Regions from separate parts of the Bradyrhizobium sp. CIAT3101 genome, predicted to be linked through region 3. Evidence: riboswitches for the same ligand, from Rfam matches in the RefSeq annotation. Region 3 holds a riboswitch; each other region holds the start of a gene.
What was found. A riboswitch is a leader RNA that binds a small molecule or an ion and turns the genes downstream of it on or off. The one in region 3 is predicted to bind cobalamin.

Region 1 (5,752 bases), 2.2 Mb from region 3:
GGCGCAAGATCCCAGGCCGGTTGAATGCCCGTCCCCACGACGTCCCAGCTCGGCGATTTTGTGCTGAGCTGGATGGTCAGCTTATTCCAATAGGCGTCGTCCGGATAAAGCTCGGGCGTCACTTTGATGCCGGAGAGTTTCTCGAATTCGGGCAACTGGGCCGCGACCGCATCGGCATAGGGATGAATGTCGTAGGCCCAGACGATCGATGTGCCTTCGAATTGGCGCCAGTTGATGTCGTCCGCATTAGCTTGGGTGATGGCCGCTCCGGCCAAAAGCATGGAGCAGATAAGAGCTTTCTTGATAAAATTGGCCGAATGGCCGCGCAAAACGGCGAGTGTCCTTAGCATGTTCCCCTCCGATATGGGCTCTTTGGCCCACAAACCCACGTGCCTCTCCTCTTGCAGAGGCCGCAGCAGCGTGAAGGCTAGCCGCCGCTATCAGCCGTAAGCGGCCTTTCCAGACGAAGATTGGGTAAGTTTGGGTAATGTGAGAATGACGAGCCAACTACGTCTTGGATCGGTAGGCGCGGCGGTAGCTCTCGGTGCCGGACCGTCATCGTGGCGAACCGGCTGATAGGCGGCCCGGAATGTCATCAACCGGAATGGCCCAAGTGCGCGAACTCGCGCAGCCCTGCCGCGAGAAAACCGGCAGAATAGTTCAATTCCATTCCTAGCCGCTACAATAAACGCGACGCTCTATAACGCGCCGGTCGTGGCATTCTCAGCCTAGTGACGGCGCATGCGGCATCGCTCCAACAGGACAACAGGTATTGTTCTTTGATTATCGCTTATGCATCCCGGAAAAAGCCATGCCCCTGCAGAATCGGCAACAGCTCGTGATGGCTGCGAATGATGTAGTCCGGTTCTGCTGCCTGCAATCGCGAATCGGAGACAAATCCGCCGGTAATGGATACGCTTATGAGCCCGAGGTCGCGAGCAATATTCGTTTCGACTGGCATATCGCCGATGATAAAGGTCGCCGAAGGCTTGATGTCATTCTCTTGAATATAGCGACGAAGCCGCTCCCCTTTGGTCATTGACTTGAACTGCGTGGCGCGGCTTTCAAAAGCGATCACCTCATTAATGTAGTCATTAATTCCAAGCCTTCGCAATTGCGATCGGAGAGGCTCAGCGATATGGTTACTCACGATGATGGACGAAGCGTCTTGCTGGCGCGCGATTTCCAGAATTCTACGAGCGCCTTCGCGCAGATCAGTTTTGCCCGCAAAATGTTCGTAGGTGTCGTGAAACATTGCACCCGCATCTCGATCCATGTCGGCAATTTCCGAGTCCGACATTCCCAGACTGCGATAGAGGATAGAAAGCGGGACATCGCAGTGGTCGCGAAACGTAGCCATATCGATAGTTCTGCGACCAAAGCGATCCAGTATTGTATTCGTCGTCTGTAGTAGCACGTGCGCATCGTCGAGCAACGTGCCATTCCAATCGAATACAAGAGCAGGTTTCATGATTCGACTTTCAGGAGTGGATTGCGCATAGGGAAGATCCGCCGTTGAATTCCGCAAGATTCTATTCGCACGCTTCTGCCCTTCTGCCGTTAGCATCTCGAACGTGGATGATGAGAGATCGATACCATCATGCTTGCACGTTAGCGACGATACGAGAACTAGGAAGGGCAGATGGGATACGGGTTAGCGTGAGAGAAACGAGCGGGAAACATCCGACATGATAATCTTCTTGTTGAGGAGCGCAGCCTCTGCGCGAGGATAAGTTCGGCATAGGCTACGTGAACACATCGTCTGACGATCTTAAGCAAGCGTCGTACCACTGCACAAACAAAGTGACTCGACCCATCTCACCGGTCATCACCCGAAAAACACGACAGTCTTGTGAAGCGGCATTGCTCACAACTCGTCGAAGTCGCAACACATTGTCTGGAACGCGACATCGGTACTAAATAGCAAAGGCTAACCGGACGGAGTCCTTCCAAACTTCACTGTCCTAGAAAGGAGAGAGCCAAATTCGTGGCCGACTCGCTAACGCGGCTGCGCAAGCCTGGCCGCTCTCTCGGTGTCGATGACAACGCCCATCGGAATCAAGAGAGGTCAGAAGCAGAAGCCCCTGAGATTTCAGCACTCCACAAGCAAATCCGCGCCGGTACGTTCATCAGCTGTTGACAGCGCGTCCCGAGAGTCACTACATATCGGCATCACGGTCCACTTGATTGCAAGATCTAGTGGCTAAGAGGGAAGCCGGTGAACTGCGCCTTGCGCGCGGAATTCCGGCGCTGCCCCCGCAACTGTCAGCAGCGAGCTGCTTCCGAACGACGTCACTGGTGCGACTGCGCCGGGAAGACAGGAAGTGCAACGACCTGCGAGCCAGGAGACCTGCCGTGATGATCAGAACGTCCACGGGCGGGGTGTCCCGGCGGTCGCTTGCATGCACTGTTCGGCACCTCCAGTGCCGGCGTTTTTGCAGCGCCCTTGCCTACAGCCCCGTTCAAACACAACACGCATCACGGGGCCTATTGATGTCACTGAACCTACATGACGCGGACACCGCATCCGCACCCATCATCCACTTCCGTCCACAGTCACTTGCGGGTGCTTCCAGCGAGCCGGCCATGCAGATCATCCGCCGCAACGGCAAGGTGACCCCGTTTGACTCTGCCAAGATTGCGGTGGCCATGACCAAGGCCTTTCTGGCCGTCGAAGGCACCACGGCAACCGCCTCGCGCCGCGTGCATGAGAGCGTTGAGCAATTGACCGCCGAGGTCGTCACCGCGCTGATGCGGCGCGCCAGCGAAGGACGCACCTTCCACATCGAGGATGTTCAGGATCGGGTCGAACTCGCCTTGATGCGTAGTGAGAACCACAAGGTCGCACGCGCCTATGTGTTGTATCGCGAAGAGCGCACGCGTCAGCGAGCCCAGGAGGCAGCCGCGCAGCCGACGCCCGCCAGCGATTCGACCCTTCACGTCACGTTGGCGGATGGTTCGCGTGTCGGGCTGGATACCAGTCGCCTCGCGCTGATCATCGGCGAAGCCTGCGCCGGCCTCGATGGCGTCGCTGTGAAGCCGGTGCTGGCAGAGACCACCCGCAATCTCTACGACGGCATCAGCCAGGACGAGCTAGCGCAGGCTTTGATCATGGCAGCACGCACGCTGGTCGAGCACGAGCCAAACTATGCTTACGTCAGCGCCCGTTTGCTGCTCGACAAGCTCCGCGGCGAGGTACTCTCGCGCGTTCATGGCGTTGCGACGTCGGCCTCGCAAGCGGACATGGCGACGCGCTATGCTGAATACTTTCCGACCTATGTGAAAGTCGGGATCGCCGCCGAGCTGCTCGATCCCGAACTCGCCCGCTTCGATCTCCACAGCATAGCGGCGGCGCTGAAGCCGGAACGCGACCTGAACTTCCAGTTCCTCGGACTTCAGACGCTTTACGACCGCTACTTCCTGCATCAGCACGGCAAACGGATCGAACTGCCGCAGGCTTTCTTCATGCGGGTTGCGATGGGGCTGGCGCTGCGCGAGATCGATCGCGAGGCAAAGGCGATCGAGTTCTACGATCTATTGTCATCTTTCGACTTTATGGCCTCGACACCCACCCTGTTCAATTCTGGCACGCTGCATCCGCAGTTGTCGTCCTGCTTTCTCACCACCGTCGCCGATAATCTCGACGGCATTTTCAAATCGATCAAGGACAATGCGTTGCTCGCCAAATATTCGGGTGGCCTCGGCAATGACTGGACGCCAGTTCGCGGCTTAGGCGCTCACATCAAGGGCACCAATGGCGAGAGCCAGGGCATCATCCCGTTCCTCAAAGTTGCCAACGACACCGCGATCGCCGTCAACCAGGGTGGAAAGCGCAAGGGCGCGGTCTGCGCTTACCTTGAAACCTGGCACCTCGACATCGAGGAATTCCTCGATCTTCGCAAGAACACAGGCGACGACCGCCGCCGCACCCACGACATGAACACCGCGAACTGGGTGCCGGACCTGTTCATGCAGCGCGTCGATGCCGACGGCGAGTGGACGCTGTTCTCGCCGGACGAGACGCCAGACTTGCATGATCTCTACGGCGAGACATTCAGGACGGCCTACGAGGCCTATGAAGCGAGAGCGAAGGCCGGCGGCATGCGCCTCTTTAAAACAGTGCGCGCCACCGACCTTTGGCGTCGCATGTTGACCATGTTGTTCGAAACCGGCCATCCCTGGATTACCTTCAAAGACCCCTGCAACCTGCGCTCGCCACAGCGCCACATGGGCGTGATCCATTCCTCGAATCTTTGCACCGAGATCACGCTAAACACTTCGGCCGATGAGGTCGCCGTTTGCAATCTCGGCTCCGTCAATCTGCTTAGTCATGTCGGCGCCGACGGGGTCGACCATGCCAAGCTGAAGCGGACGGTTAGGACCGCTGTGCGGATGCTCGACAACGTCATCGACATTAACTTATACACCATCCCGGAGGCGCGTCGGTCCAACATGCGCCACCGCCCGGTAGGTCTCGGCCTGATGGGCTTCCAGGAGGCGCTTCAGCTCCAGCGCATCCCGATCGCGTCGGATAAGGCGGTCACGTTTGCGGATATCAGCATGGAGGCGATCTCCTTCCACGCCATCGAGGCGTCGTCAGATCTCGCAACCGAACGCGGACGCTATCCGAGCTTCGCGGGCTCGCTCTGGTCGAAAGGTATTTTGCCGCTCGACTCTATCCAACTTCTTAAGGATGCCCGCGGCGGACTCGATGTCGACCGCTCCTCGACCCTGGACTGGGATCGCCTGCGCAAGAAGGTCGTCGCTGGCGGCATGCGCAACTCCAATGTCATGGCGATCGCGCCAACGGCAACGATCTCCAACATCTGCGGCGTGTCGCAGTCGATCGAGCCAAACTATCAAAACCTCTTCGTCAAATCGAACATGTCGGGGGACTTCACGGTCGTGAACGGGCTCTTGGTCCGCGATCTCAAGGCTCGCGGTCTGTGGGATGAGGTGATGATCTCCGACCTAAAATATTTCGACGGCAGCGTCGGCCAGATCGATCGGGTGCCCGATGATCTCAAGCATCTCTATGCGACAGCCTTCGAGGTCGACAGTTCCTGGCTGATTGAAGCGGGTGCGCGACGGCAAAAATGGATCGACCAGTCGCAGTCGCTCAACCTCTACATCGCCAATCCATCTGGCAAGACACTAGACGCACTTTACCGCTTGGCCTGGCGCCGTGGATTGAAGACCACGTATTATCTGCGATCTCACAGTGCCACCCATGTCGAGAAATCGACCCTGAAGGGCACTGATGGCAAGCTCAACGCCGTGTCCGCCTCAGCCGCGATTTCATACGCGCCGGTTGTCGTCCCCGCTATTGCGGCGCCGGACTTGGACGGCATGAACCCCTGCCATATCAACGATCCCGAATGCGACGCCTGCCAGTAAGGAGATGACGATGCTCGATTGGTCCAATGCCGAAACGATCGTTGCGGCGCCTCCCGCCGTCCCAAGCCTCACCACCACCCTACCTCCAAAGACCCGGCTCACGCTTGAGGCGGCCGATCCAACTGGCCTCGGTGCGATCGATCGTGCTGGCGGCCGCGTGTCGGTCGATGAGAAGCAGATGATCAACTGCCGCGCCGACGTCAACCAGCTCCTGCCGCTGAAGTACAAATGGGCTTGGGAGAAGTATCTCTCTGCTTGCAACAATCACTGGATGCCGACCGAAGTCTCGATGCAGTCTGATATCGCTTTGTGGAAGTCGCGCAACGGGCTGACGGAGGACGAGCGGCACGCGATA
Region 2 (5,752 bases), 1.6 Mb from region 3:
AAGGCCGGCGCCGATCCGGCGCGAGCGACGACCATTCGGGCAGGAGCATGAGATGAGCAAGACATCACCCGCCGCCATGGAGGCGACCATCCGTCGCTATTTCGAGGCCTGCAACGCCGCAGACCACGATGCCCTGATGTCGTGCTTCACCGCAGACGCCGTGCACTACTTTCCACCCGGCCTGCCGGACATTCCATGGCGCGGCGCCGAGACGATCGCGCACAAATGGATATGGTGTGTCGAAAACCTCGGCTCGCAATGGACCATCGAAAAGATCCTGTGCTCGTCGACGGCACCCGAAGCCGTGATCGAATGGACCCATTGGAAGCGCAAGCAGGGCACCGCGCTTCGTGGTGACGAATGGTACGTTTTCGACACGGAGAGCGGACGCATCAAGGAGATCCGGGCCTACTACGCCGCGCCCGCAGATCCTTCGGTTCGGATCTGCGAGCTCGTGGCGTTCGACTATGAGAAGCGGGGTTATCACCTCTCGCACAAATAGCGCTTACTGTCTCGCGCCCACCAATCGCTCGCGAACCATCCGTGCGATCGCCGGCGTGATCCTGCTGACCCTGCCGCACCTGACGAAAATCACCACTTGAACGACGCGGCCACCTCGTAGCTGCGCGGTGCGCCCAGGATGATCTGGTCCGTGTACCCCGGATCGCCCCAGGCCGCGTAGAGCTTGTTGGTCAGGTTGCGGACGCGGAACGACAGCCGCGTGTTCTCGACACCCGTGAAGTAGGTTTTCGGGATGTCGACGAACGCGAACGCGTCGAACGTGGTGTAGGCGTTCATGACGACCATGTTGTCCTGGTAGTTGAAGCGGTCTCCGACATGGCGCATCGAGGCGCCGATCTCGACCGGCAGCGCCGTCTCGAACCGATACGATGCGCCCGCATTGGCGACGAAATTCGGAACGTTGGGCGGCGTATTGCCGGCATAGGATTGGAATACACCGCTGCTGTCGACGTAGTTGAAATCGACGAAATGCGACTGCAGGAAGGCGACGTTACCCCACAATTTCAGGCCGGCGATCGGATTGGTCGCCGCTGCGATCTCGATGCCCTTGGAGTGGATCTTGCCGGCGACATTGAACAGGTTGCCGCTCTCGGGAATGTAGACGTTCTTGCGCTCGATATCGAAGGCCGAGAAGGTGAACTCAGTGCGCTTGTCGGCCGACTGCACTTTCACGCCGGTCTCATAGGTCCGCGACGTCGTCAGCAGCAGCGGCACTGACGGCGCGAGGATGAAGATGTTGGCGACCGTCGGGTCGGCTGCGGTCGCATACTGGCTGTACAGAATGACACCGGGCGCGATGTCCCAGGTATAACCGGCGCGGCCCGTGATGGGATTGAACGTCGTCGAGAAAGGATAGCCCTTTGCCGACTCCAGAGTGCCGTCCGGGAAGAAGCGTGTCCTGTCGAGCTTGATGTCCTCGAACCGGATGCCGCCGATCAGCGCGAAGGTCGAGGTCAGCTTGATCCGGTCCTCGAACGAGAGCGAGGCGGTGTTGACGCGGGTGTAGATCTTCTCGTCGCTGCGCGGGCCATAGAGCCCGCGGTCCGGATTGAGCAGATCGACGTAGTCATTGAAGAACAGCGTGTCCTGCGAGACGTTGAACTGGTTGTTGCTCGCCATGACGGTGGCGACGAAGCGGTTGTCCAGGCCGCCGATGTTGGAGTTGACGGTGAGGTCGGTGATGTTGCCGTAGAGCCGCTGCGCGTGGTCCAGCGCGAGGCGTTCGCGATAGATGCTCTGCGCGCCGGCGAAGCCGCCGACGGTCTGGTCGAACGACGAGATCTCGTTGTTGAACCAGTGACGGTGGGCGTCATAGCCGTAGACCTGGCTCTTCAGCGAGACGTTGTTGGTGATGTCCCATTGAAAGCCGGAGCGCAGCCACAATTCGCTGGCGCCGCTGTGATTGTCGAGCACGTTGTAGTTCGTGGTCAGCGTGCGCGCGTCGATGGTGGGCGCGACAGGCGTGCCGCCGCCGAGATAATAATTACTCCAGGTCCCCGACACGATGCCCGTGGTCGGCACGATGCCGGCCCCGTTGGCCGGTACGATCGGCGTGCCCCAGTAGAAGCGGTCGCTGTCCTGCTTGTACTCGGCCGCGCCCCAGACCTTGAGGCTGTCGTTGACGCGATAGTTCAGCTGGCCGGAGACGTTGGACAGCTTCGAATAGCTGTCGTCGATGAAGCTCTTGTCGTTGAAATGGCTGATGTCGAAGCGGTAATCGAGGCCGTCGATCAGCGTCGAGCCGCCCGAGCCGTAGCCGGCGCGATAGCCGTTGAAGGAATCGTAGGAGGTGAAGGCCTCGTTGACGACAGGGCCGGTGTGCGGCGCCTTGGTCACGTAATTGATGGCACCGCCGGTGGCGCCGAGGCCTGCGACCAGCGAGTCCGGGCCCTTGATGATCTCGACCTGCTGCAGGCCTGCCACATCCATCGGGCGGCCGGTCATGGTCGACGGCCCGACCGGGATGCCGTTGTAGAGGGTGGTGAGCTGGTCGCCGCTGAAGCCACGCATCGAGAAGATCGCGGGCGCGCCGGGTGCATCGCCGCCGATCACGCCGGTTGCTGCCTTGGCGACGTCGGTGGTGGTCCTGATGCCCCGGTCCTGCATGGTCTGCTGGCTGATCACCTCGACGGTCGCCGGCGTCTGCCGCGCCGTGATGCCGAGCCGTGAGCCTACATCGGTAACGACGGCCGTGTTCAATGGCATTTCGACCGGGGCGCTCGCGCTCGGGACGATCGGGCGCGCAACGACGGAGGTGGCCGGCTTGCGGCCTGTGGTCCGACGTGCCGTGCGAGGCTTTTGGTTGCCCGGGCTGACCGCGGGAGCCGGCTTGGGCGTGGACGGAGAGACGGTCACGGGACCGATCTCCACCGGCGGCCTGTTCTGGGTCACGCTCTGCGCGAGCGCTGCCGACGACAGCGACACCGAAGAAAGCAGCGAGATCAGGAAAGCACGCGAAAACCCTAGCGTAACGCCAGCACGAAAATGAAGATGTTGCACAACAACGCTCTGCGGCGACGCAAACAAACTGCCACCGCGGTTGCCTCTGTCATCTGCTTTCGCCCATTGAGGCAGATGCTTCGGCTACTGGTCCGACATCGGGGCACCCCGCCCAATGCGTTCGCGCGTGACTCATGGCTGGCAGCAGGTTTCCTGGCTCGCGGGTCATCGCCTTCGACCACCTTCCCAGAGGCCCAAGCGGGCTCCAGTGGTTTTGCTGGTCGTCGGCTATCCGCCTACAGTTGCGGGGGCAGCCGCGGAATTGCCCACTGACGTGGACGCACCGCATTCCCTTGGATAGTCCTTGCGGACACTACCGAGCGAAAAATTGGCATCCGCGGTCGGGCAGGTCAACACCGGGGGTGGGCCAGAATGTCGCAACGAGGAGCGATGGCGACGGACCGTGTCACTTTGGCAACGATCTCGTCACGTCATCAGTTCGTGCAAACCCGTCCAGCCGGTGTAGAGGCCGCCGAAGACGATTAAGGCCGCCGAGACGCGCTGGTCAGCGGCTGCGAAGCGACATGCTGCGGCAGCACCGCGCCGGACTGCGTGATCTTGCAGCCCGGCCAAGTGAATTGCATTTGAAGGCGATCGGCTTGCTTCGGAGCAATTATCGCCCGGCGCCCACCAATCGCTCGCGAACCGTCCGGGCGATCGCCGGCGGCGCCTCATCGGGGATAGCGAAGCACGAGCTCGCATTGATCTCGCAGAGAACATAACTGTCGGCGCCATCCGCGTCGCGGGGCCCGAAGAGGAAGTCGGCGTCCCAGATCACCGGCAGCGATGCTTCGTCGATGGCCAGCAGCTTCATCATCTGCGGCGTCCATTCGTCCTCCATCCGCCGCCGCAGCGCCTGGAATGATGGTGCGTCGGGTCCGTGCATGATCCGCGGCCCCGGTTGTGCCTCAGGTGCATCCGGTCCTTGCGGTGGTGGAGGGATCAAGGCCTTGATCAGTTGATGGCCGAAGCCTGCGACCCTGGCGCCGCTCATGTAGCAGCGGATCATTCCGTCGGGCAGGCGCGGTTGAAACGGCTGATCGATGATGCAGCCGCCCCAGCCGAAATAGGGTTCGCATCGCGCGATGAAGGCATCGAGCGGCATGTCCTCCGGGTGGCTGCCGCGCAGCGCATGGAGCACGCGAACCGCCGGGGTCGCATTTGGTAGCGCCTCGACCTTCCAGACGCCCTGGCCGCCGTTGCCGCGATTTTGCTTGAGCACGCGCGGGCCGTCGGCCCGCAGCCGTGGTGGAAATTCCGCTGCGAAGGCGGCCGCGCTGTCGTAGCGATGGGTGTCGGCGCCCCAACCGAGATTGCGCGTCCGGTAGAGCACCTCCTTGACGCCCATCTTCAGGATGACGTCTGGATGCGCGCTGACCCACGGGACGCGCGCTGCGACGTCGCGCAGCAAGGCGTCCAGCTCAGCGCGCGTCTTTCCCTGGTGGATCGGATCGGCCCAGACCAGCACGCCGTCGACCGCAAGCAATTGCTCGCGGACCGCATCACTGAAGCTTTCGTCGTAGATGGCGGGGTGTGCCGCGATGCCGGCGGCGGCGAGGGCTTCGAAAACGCGGACGAAACGACTGTTCTGTGCCGTTGTGTTGAGGCGCGCGCCTGCGTCGCCTCGTGAAAGAATAGCTACGGAATATTGGTGAGGGGATGTTGTGTCCATGCGCAAGCTCCACGAATTGCGTGCTGCGCAGACTTGGACCGAAGTCTCACGGGGAGTCTGCCTTGTCCCCACCGCGGCATTCTATGCGGGATCGTGCGGAAGCCGCAAGATGCGACGATGCGGCTTCCGCAGATCGCGCGAGCGCAGGGCACACGACAATTGGTTCCATTGGACCGACGAAAACTTTTCGAGACCTCGCGGATCGTCCGCGTTGACAGCCTGGTCCCTCGGGCTTCTAGTCGAGGCGTCGGGGATATGCGGTCTCCCCGCGAGGCGACATGCCAAAGCATCGCGTCCTGATCACCAAGGGCGCAGCATGTCCATTTCACACACCGTCTTCATTCGACAGATTGGCTCATTCGGCTCGCGCGCGGCAACGCGCGTGATTTGGATGCCTGTCGGAAGGCTTCGACCCTGGGGCAGGGACACCAGGAGAAGGACCATGCGACTCCCAAAACTCCGTCACGCCGTTCTCTTGCTGGCCGCCGTTATGGGACCAGTGTCGCTTGCCGCGCCATTCGTCTCGGCGGCCCAGGCCGAAGAGGTCAATTGGCAAGCGATCGACCAAACCCTCGGCCGCAAGGCTGCGGTCGCGGATGATGTCCATCGATACGGGTTTCCGCGCAGCGATCTCGCCGTGACCCTGGACGGGGTCGCGATCAAGCCGGCGCTGGCGCTTGGCGGCTGGGTGGCGTTCAAGCCAGCCCACGGCGGCGCCATGGTCATGGGCGACCTTGTGCTGCTCGAGACCGAGATCACGCCCGTAATGGCGAAGATGATCGCCAGCGGTCTCGAGATCACCGCCGTGCACAACCATCTGCTGCGCGCGAGCCCGGCGACGTTCTACATGCATGTTGCGGGACATGGCGACCCGGTCAAGCTGGCGTCGGCGATCCACGACGCTCTCGCCGAAAGCAAGACACCCCTGACCGTTACCGCACCGTCGAGCCCGCAGCCCGCCGTCGAACTCGACACCGCTGCGCTCGACCAGATCATCGGCACGAAGGGACAGGTCAATGGCGGCGTCTACCAATTCGCCGTCAAGCGTCGCGATCCGAT
Region 3 (5,752 bases):
CGCGCAAACCGCCATTCAAATGCTGCCGCAGCTTGCGCCGCGCGGCCGGGCGCGCATTCTCGCGCCGACCTACAACGAATATGCTCCCGTTCTCTCGACCGCGGGATGGGAGGTCGAGGAGGTGAGGGCGCTCGACGCGCTGGCGGGGGCGAACCTTGCCATCGTCGTCAATCCCAACAACCCGGACGGCCGCCGTTACACGCCGAAGGATTTGCTCGCGCTGTTGCCGCGCGTCGGTCACCTCGTCATCGACGAGAGTTTTGCTGACGCGGTTCCCGAGCTCTCGCTGGCCTCGGAAGCGGGACGGCCGGGGCTGCTGATCCTGCGCTCGTTCGGAAAGTTCTATGGTCTTGCCGGCCTGCGGCTTGGGTTCGTGATCGGCGACTCGGCCGACATCGGCAAGCTCGCGGCGGCGTCAGGTCCATGGCCGGTCTCCGGAGCCGCGATCGCGATCGGCTGCCGTGCCTTGCGTGACGATGTCTGGGCCAAGGCGACGTCGGAGCGGCTTGCGCATGACTGTGTTCGTCTCGACGCCATGGTGCAGCCTCACGGCTGGCGGCTGGTCGGCGGCGCGCCGCTGTTTCGTCTCTACGAAACGCCGGACGCGCTTGCCGCGCAGGAAAAGCTGGCGCACGGCCAGATCTGGTCCCGCGTCTTTGCGCAAAACCCCTCATGGTTGCGCCTGGGTCTTCCGGGCGCCGAGGCCGAATGGTCGCGCCTTGCCGAGGTCCTAGCGCGCTAGCGCGAGCAGGCCTTCGACGTCGAGATGCTGCTCGATGTGATCGGCCAGCGCATCGAGCGCGCTCTCGACCCTGGCGTGGTACGGCTCGTTGCCCACGGGAATGTCGAGCTGCGCGAGGTACGCCCTGCGAAACTCATCCGATGTGAACAGGCCGTGCAGATAGCTGCCTTGCACGCGCCCATCGCGCGAGATCGCGCCTTCCGGCTCGCCGTTCAGTTTGGCGAATGGCCGTGCGCGATCGGTCCCGTCGGTGCGACCGATGTGGATTTCGTAGGCCTGGATCGGCTGATCCGTCGCCGCATGCACGGCCGCGACACGCGTCAGCGTCTTCTGCGGGCTCATCACCGTCTGGACATCCAGAAGGCCGAGGCCCGGCGTGTCGCCCGCGGGCCCTTCAATGCCATCAGGATCGGCGACGCTGCGTCCGAGCATCTGGTACCCGCCGCAGAGGCCGAGCACGTGGCCGCCCCTGCGGTGATGCGCGAGCAGATCTATGTCCCATCCCTGCGCGCGCAGGAAGGCAAGATCGCCGCGGGTGGATTTTGAGCCGGGGATGATGACGAGCCTGACGTCGCCGGGAATCGCTTCGCCCGGACGCACCATCACGAGATCCACGCCCGGCTCGAGCTTGAGCGGATCGAGGTCGTCGAAATTGGCGATCCGCGACAGCGCGAGGCAGGCGATCTTGCATTGTCCGGGCTTGCGCGCGTCGCTCAGGCCGAGCGCATCCTCGGCCGGCAGCTCGCCGGCGCGCGGAAACCAGGGCAGCACGCCGAAGCCGCGCCATGCGGTCTTCTGCGCGATCAGCTTGTAGCCATCGTCGAACAGCGCGGGATCGCCACGGAATTTGTTGATGACAAACCCCTGGATCATCGCGGCATCATCGGGGTCGATCACCGTCCTGATGCCGACGAGTTGCGCGATGACGCCGCCGCGATCGATGTCGCCGACCAGCACGACGGGGACGTCCGCCTTGCGGGCAAAGCCCATATTGGCGATGTCGGCCTTGCGCAGATTCACTTCAGCCGGACTGCCGGCGCCTTCGACCAGCACCAGATCGGCGCGCGCCTTCAGGCGCTCGAAACTCTCCAGGACCGCGCCCATGAGTGACGGCTTCATCGCCGCATATTCGCGCGCACGTGCGGTCGCGATGCGCTTGCCATGCACGACGACCTGTGCGCCGACATCGGTCTCGGGTTTCAGCAGCACCGGGTTCATGTCGGTGTGCGGCTCGACGCCTGCGGCGAGCGCCTGCAGCGCCTGCGCACGGCCGATTTCGCCGCCATCGACGGTGACGGCGGCATTGTTCGACATGTTCTGCGGCTTGAACGGGAGCACGCGCAGGCCGCGTCGCGTGAACGCGCGCGCGAGGCCGGCGACGATGAGCGATTTGCCCACGTCCGAGCCGGCCCCCTGGATCATCAATGCGCGTGCCATGGTTTTTTCAGAGCTTGGCGTCGTCAGAACTCGACGCCGGCCTGCGCCTTGATGCCCGAGCGGAACGGATGTTTCACCAGCGTCATCTCGGTGACGAGATCGGCGATCTCGATCAGCTCGTCCTTGGCGTTGCGCCCGGTGAGCACGACATGCGTCATCGGCGGCTTCGAGGTCTTCAGGAAGTCGACGACCTCCGCGATGTCGAGATAGTCATAGCGCAGCGCGATGTTGATCTCGTCGAGCACGACCATGCGCAGATTGGCATCGAGGATCAGCTCCTTGGCCTTCTCCCAGCCGGCGCGCGCCGCCGCGATGTCGCGGGCGCGGTCCTGCGTCTCCCAGGTGAAGCCTTCGCCCATGGCGTGGAACTGGCAGAGCTCGCCGAAATGCCCGGTCAGCAGGCGCCGCTCGCCAGTGTCCCAGGCGCCCTTGATGAACTGCACGACCGCGCAGGGAAAGCCATGGGCGACGCAACGGACGATCATGCCGAACGCGGAGGAGGACTTGCCCTTGCCGGCGCCGGTGTGGACGATGACGAGGCCCTTTTCGCCGCTCTTGGTCGCCATGATCTTGTCGCGGGCGACCTTGATTCTCGCCATTTTCGCGGCGTGCTTGGCGTCGGTTTCCTCGGCCGTCTGGGTGTCCGGCTCAGGCTTCATCTGACAGGGTCCTTCGGCTTGACAAGAGGCGGCCGGGGGCAAATGGTGACCCGGCGTTGGTTCCTGTCCTATGACAGGCGAAGAGGGAATGCGATAGGGTCCGAATCGGCAAGATTTGGGTCCAAACTGCAGCCGCCCCCGCGACCGTGACCGGAGAGATGCCCAAAGCCACTGATCCTACTTGCGGATCGGGAAGGCGGGGATCGAAGGGGAAACCCTGCTCCGCAAGCCGGGAGACCTGCCAGCGCGGACGATTTTTGGACCGGCGGACGGGGTGTTCCGCGACGGGGAAACGGGCCTTCGCAGAGAAGGTTCGTGAGCCTCTTCGCCTCCCGCTGTTACTTCTGGAAGAGGCGATGACCGTCACACTGCATGTCTGCATCACCTGCCGCGCCGGCCAGACGCTTGGCGAGGGCGAGGTTACGCCCGGCAAGCGTCTGCATGGTGCGATCCTCGAGGCCGGCGTGCCCGACGGTGTCAATGTGGTTCCCGTCGAATGCCTGTCTGCATGCAGCCAGGGCTGCTCGGTCGCGCTGAGCGCGCCCGGCCGCTGGTCCTATGTCTATGGCCGGCTGTCGGATGCCAACGCGCAGGACGTGGTCGCGGGCGCTGTCGCCTATGCCGCCGCGCCCGACGGCCTCGTGCCCTGGCGCAGTCGGCCGGAAATCTTTCGCAAGCAGTCGCTTGCCCGCATTCCCCCCATTGCCGTGTTGCCGGAGGCCGCCGAATGAATTCGCTCGCAAAAGTCCCTGTGACGGTCGTCACCGGTTTTCTCGGCTCTGGCAAGACCACGCTGATCCAGCATCTGCTCAGCAATCCCAACGGCAAGAAGCTCGCGGTGCTCGTCAACGAGTTCGGCAGCGAGGGCGTCGACGGCGAGATCCTGAAGTCCTGCGCCGATGCGAACTGCCCGGAGGAGAACATCGTCGAGCTCGCAAACGGCTGCATCTGCTGCACCGTCGCCGACGACTTCATTCCGACCATGGAGAAGCTGCTGGCGCGGCCGGTGAGGCCCGATCACATCCTGATCGAGACCTCGGGGCTGGCTCTGCCGAAGCCGCTGCTGAAGGCGTTCGACTGGCCGGAGATCCGCTCGCGGATCACGGTCGACGGCGTGATCGCACTGGCCGATGCCGAGGCTGTCGCCGCCGGTCGCTTCGCGCCGGATCCGGTTGCTGTCGAAGCACAGCGCGCGGCCGACGAAAATCTCGATCACGAGACGCCGCTGTCGGAGGTGTTCGAAGACCAGATCGCCTGTGCCGATATCGTGCTGCTGACCAAGGCCGATCTGGCCGGCAGCGCCGGCATCGAGGCCGCCAAGGCGCTGATTACCGCCGAGATGCCGCGCCGCGTGCCGATGCTGCCCATCACCGACGGCGCGATCGACGCGCGCGTCATTCTTGGTCTCGGCGCCGCCGCCGAGAACGATCTCGCCGCGCGCCCCTCGCACCATGACGGCGAGGAAGAGCACGAGCACGACGATTTTGCTTCGGTCGTGATTGATCTGCCTGAAGTGACTGACGTCGATGCGCTGGTCGCATCCGTCCAGAAGCTGGCCCGCGAGCAGAACGTGCTGCGCGCCAAGGGCTACATCGCAGTGGCGGGCAAGCCGATGCGCCTGCTGCTGCAGGCGGTCGGCGAGCGCGTGCGCCACCAGTTCGACAAGCCCTGGGGCGCGGGCGGCAGGCAATCGAAGCTCGTCGTGATCGGCGAGCACGGCGATATCGATGAGGCCGCGATCAAGGCGGGATTGGGAGTCTGATGCACGTCGTCTTCCGCGAGAGCCGCGGTCTGGAAGAGACCGCGACGCCAAGGGACATCGGCCAGGACCCGGCCGATCTCGTGGTGCTCTCGTACTCGGATTCCGATCTGGCGGCGTTTGCGGCCGGCTGGCGGCGCGGCCGCAACAGCCTGCCGTCGCTGCGCCTGGCGAACCTCGCGGAGCTCCGTCATCCCCTCTCGGTCGATACCTATGTCGAGCGCACGCTGTCGCAGGCGCGCGGCATTCTGGTGCGGCTGATCGGCGGTGAGTCCTATTGGCCCTATGGCCTCGCGGCGCTCCAGCAGCTGGCAAGAGATCGCAACATCGTGCTCGCCGTGCTGCCGGCCGATGGTCGCGACGACACGCGGCTCGATGCGTACTCCACCTTGCCGGTCTCGACGCTGCGCCGGCTGAAAGTGCTCTGCGACACCGGTGGTCCCGTTGCGGCGCAAGCCGCGATCGCGCAGCTCGCGCTGGCCTCGGGTCTCTATGCCGGGCCCGTCGTCGGCGAGATGAACGTGCCCGAGATGGGTTTCTACGATCCCGCACGTGGCGTGATCGCCGCGCCGTTGACGGGCGAAGGAAAGCCGCGCGCGCTGGTGACGTTCTATCGCTCCTATCTCACCGCCGCGGACACCGGCCCGGTCGATGCACTGATCGCTGCTCTGCGCGAGAAGGGCTTTGACGCGCACGGCGTGTTCGTGACCTCGCTGAAGGCTGCGGGCGTCGCAGATTGGTTGCGGGACCATCTCGCCAAGAATCCTCCGGCTGCGATCGTCAATGCGACGGCGTTCTCGGCGATGGGCGACGACGGCACGACGCCGTTCGATGCCGCGTCATGTCCGGTGTTCCAGGTCGCGCTCTCATCGGCGCGCCGTGAGGATTGGGCGGAGTCGCTGCGCGGCCTGTCGCCCGGTGACCTCGCGATGCATGTGGTTCTGCCCGAGGTCGACGGCCGGCTGTTCGCGGGCGTGGTGAGTTTCAAATCGGCTGCCGCGCGCGATCCGGATCTGCAGTTCTCGCATCTGGCGCATCAGCCGGACGAGGAGCGCGTGAATGCCATCGCCGCCCGCGTTGCGGCCTGGCGGCGGCTTGCGGAGACACCGGCCGCCGAGAAGCGGCTGGCCATTGTGCTCTCGAACTATCCCGGAC

Region 1: another riboswitch for cobalamin. It lies ahead of QA645_RS38580 (ribonucleoside-diphosphate reductase subunit alpha); the one in region 3 lies ahead of QA645_RS28690 (DUF1636 domain-containing protein).
Region 2: another riboswitch for cobalamin. It lies ahead of QA645_RS20785 (TonB-dependent receptor); the one in region 3 lies ahead of QA645_RS28690 (DUF1636 domain-containing protein).

What each region holds. Positions count from the first base shown of each region.
Region 1 covers NZ_CP121634.1:8,250,517-8,256,268, forward strand. The annotation lists gene QA645_RS38570 (extracellular solute-binding protein) at 1-350, opposite strand, end outside; gene QA645_RS38575 (HAD hydrolase-like protein) at 791-1,471, opposite strand; cobalamin riboswitch at 2,159-2,373, shown strand; gene QA645_RS38580 (ribonucleoside-diphosphate reductase subunit alpha) at 2,494-5,397, shown strand; gene QA645_RS38585 (ribonucleotide-diphosphate reductase subunit beta) at 5,408-5,752, shown strand, end outside.
Region 2 covers NZ_CP121634.1:4,410,924-4,416,675, forward strand. The annotation lists gene QA645_RS20775 (ribonuclease activity regulator RraA) at 1-51, shown strand, start outside; gene QA645_RS20780 (nuclear transport factor 2 family protein) at 53-502, shown strand; gene QA645_RS20785 (TonB-dependent receptor) at 592-2,727, opposite strand; cobalamin riboswitch at 3,147-3,354, opposite strand; gene QA645_RS20790 (Cj0069 family protein) at 3,635-4,693, opposite strand; gene QA645_RS20795 (DUF1259 domain-containing protein) at 5,184-5,752, shown strand, end outside.
Region 3 covers NZ_CP121634.1:6,052,764-6,058,515, reverse strand. The annotation lists gene cobD (threonine-phosphate decarboxylase CobD) at 1-742, shown strand, start outside; gene QA645_RS28700 (cobyric acid synthase) at 731-2,179, opposite strand; gene cobO (cob(I)yrinic acid a,c-diamide adenosyltransferase) at 2,203-2,838, opposite strand; cobalamin riboswitch at 2,879-3,099, shown strand; gene QA645_RS28690 (DUF1636 domain-containing protein) at 3,195-3,569, shown strand; gene cobW (cobalamin biosynthesis protein CobW) at 3,566-4,600, shown strand; gene cobN (cobaltochelatase subunit CobN) at 4,600-5,752, shown strand, end outside.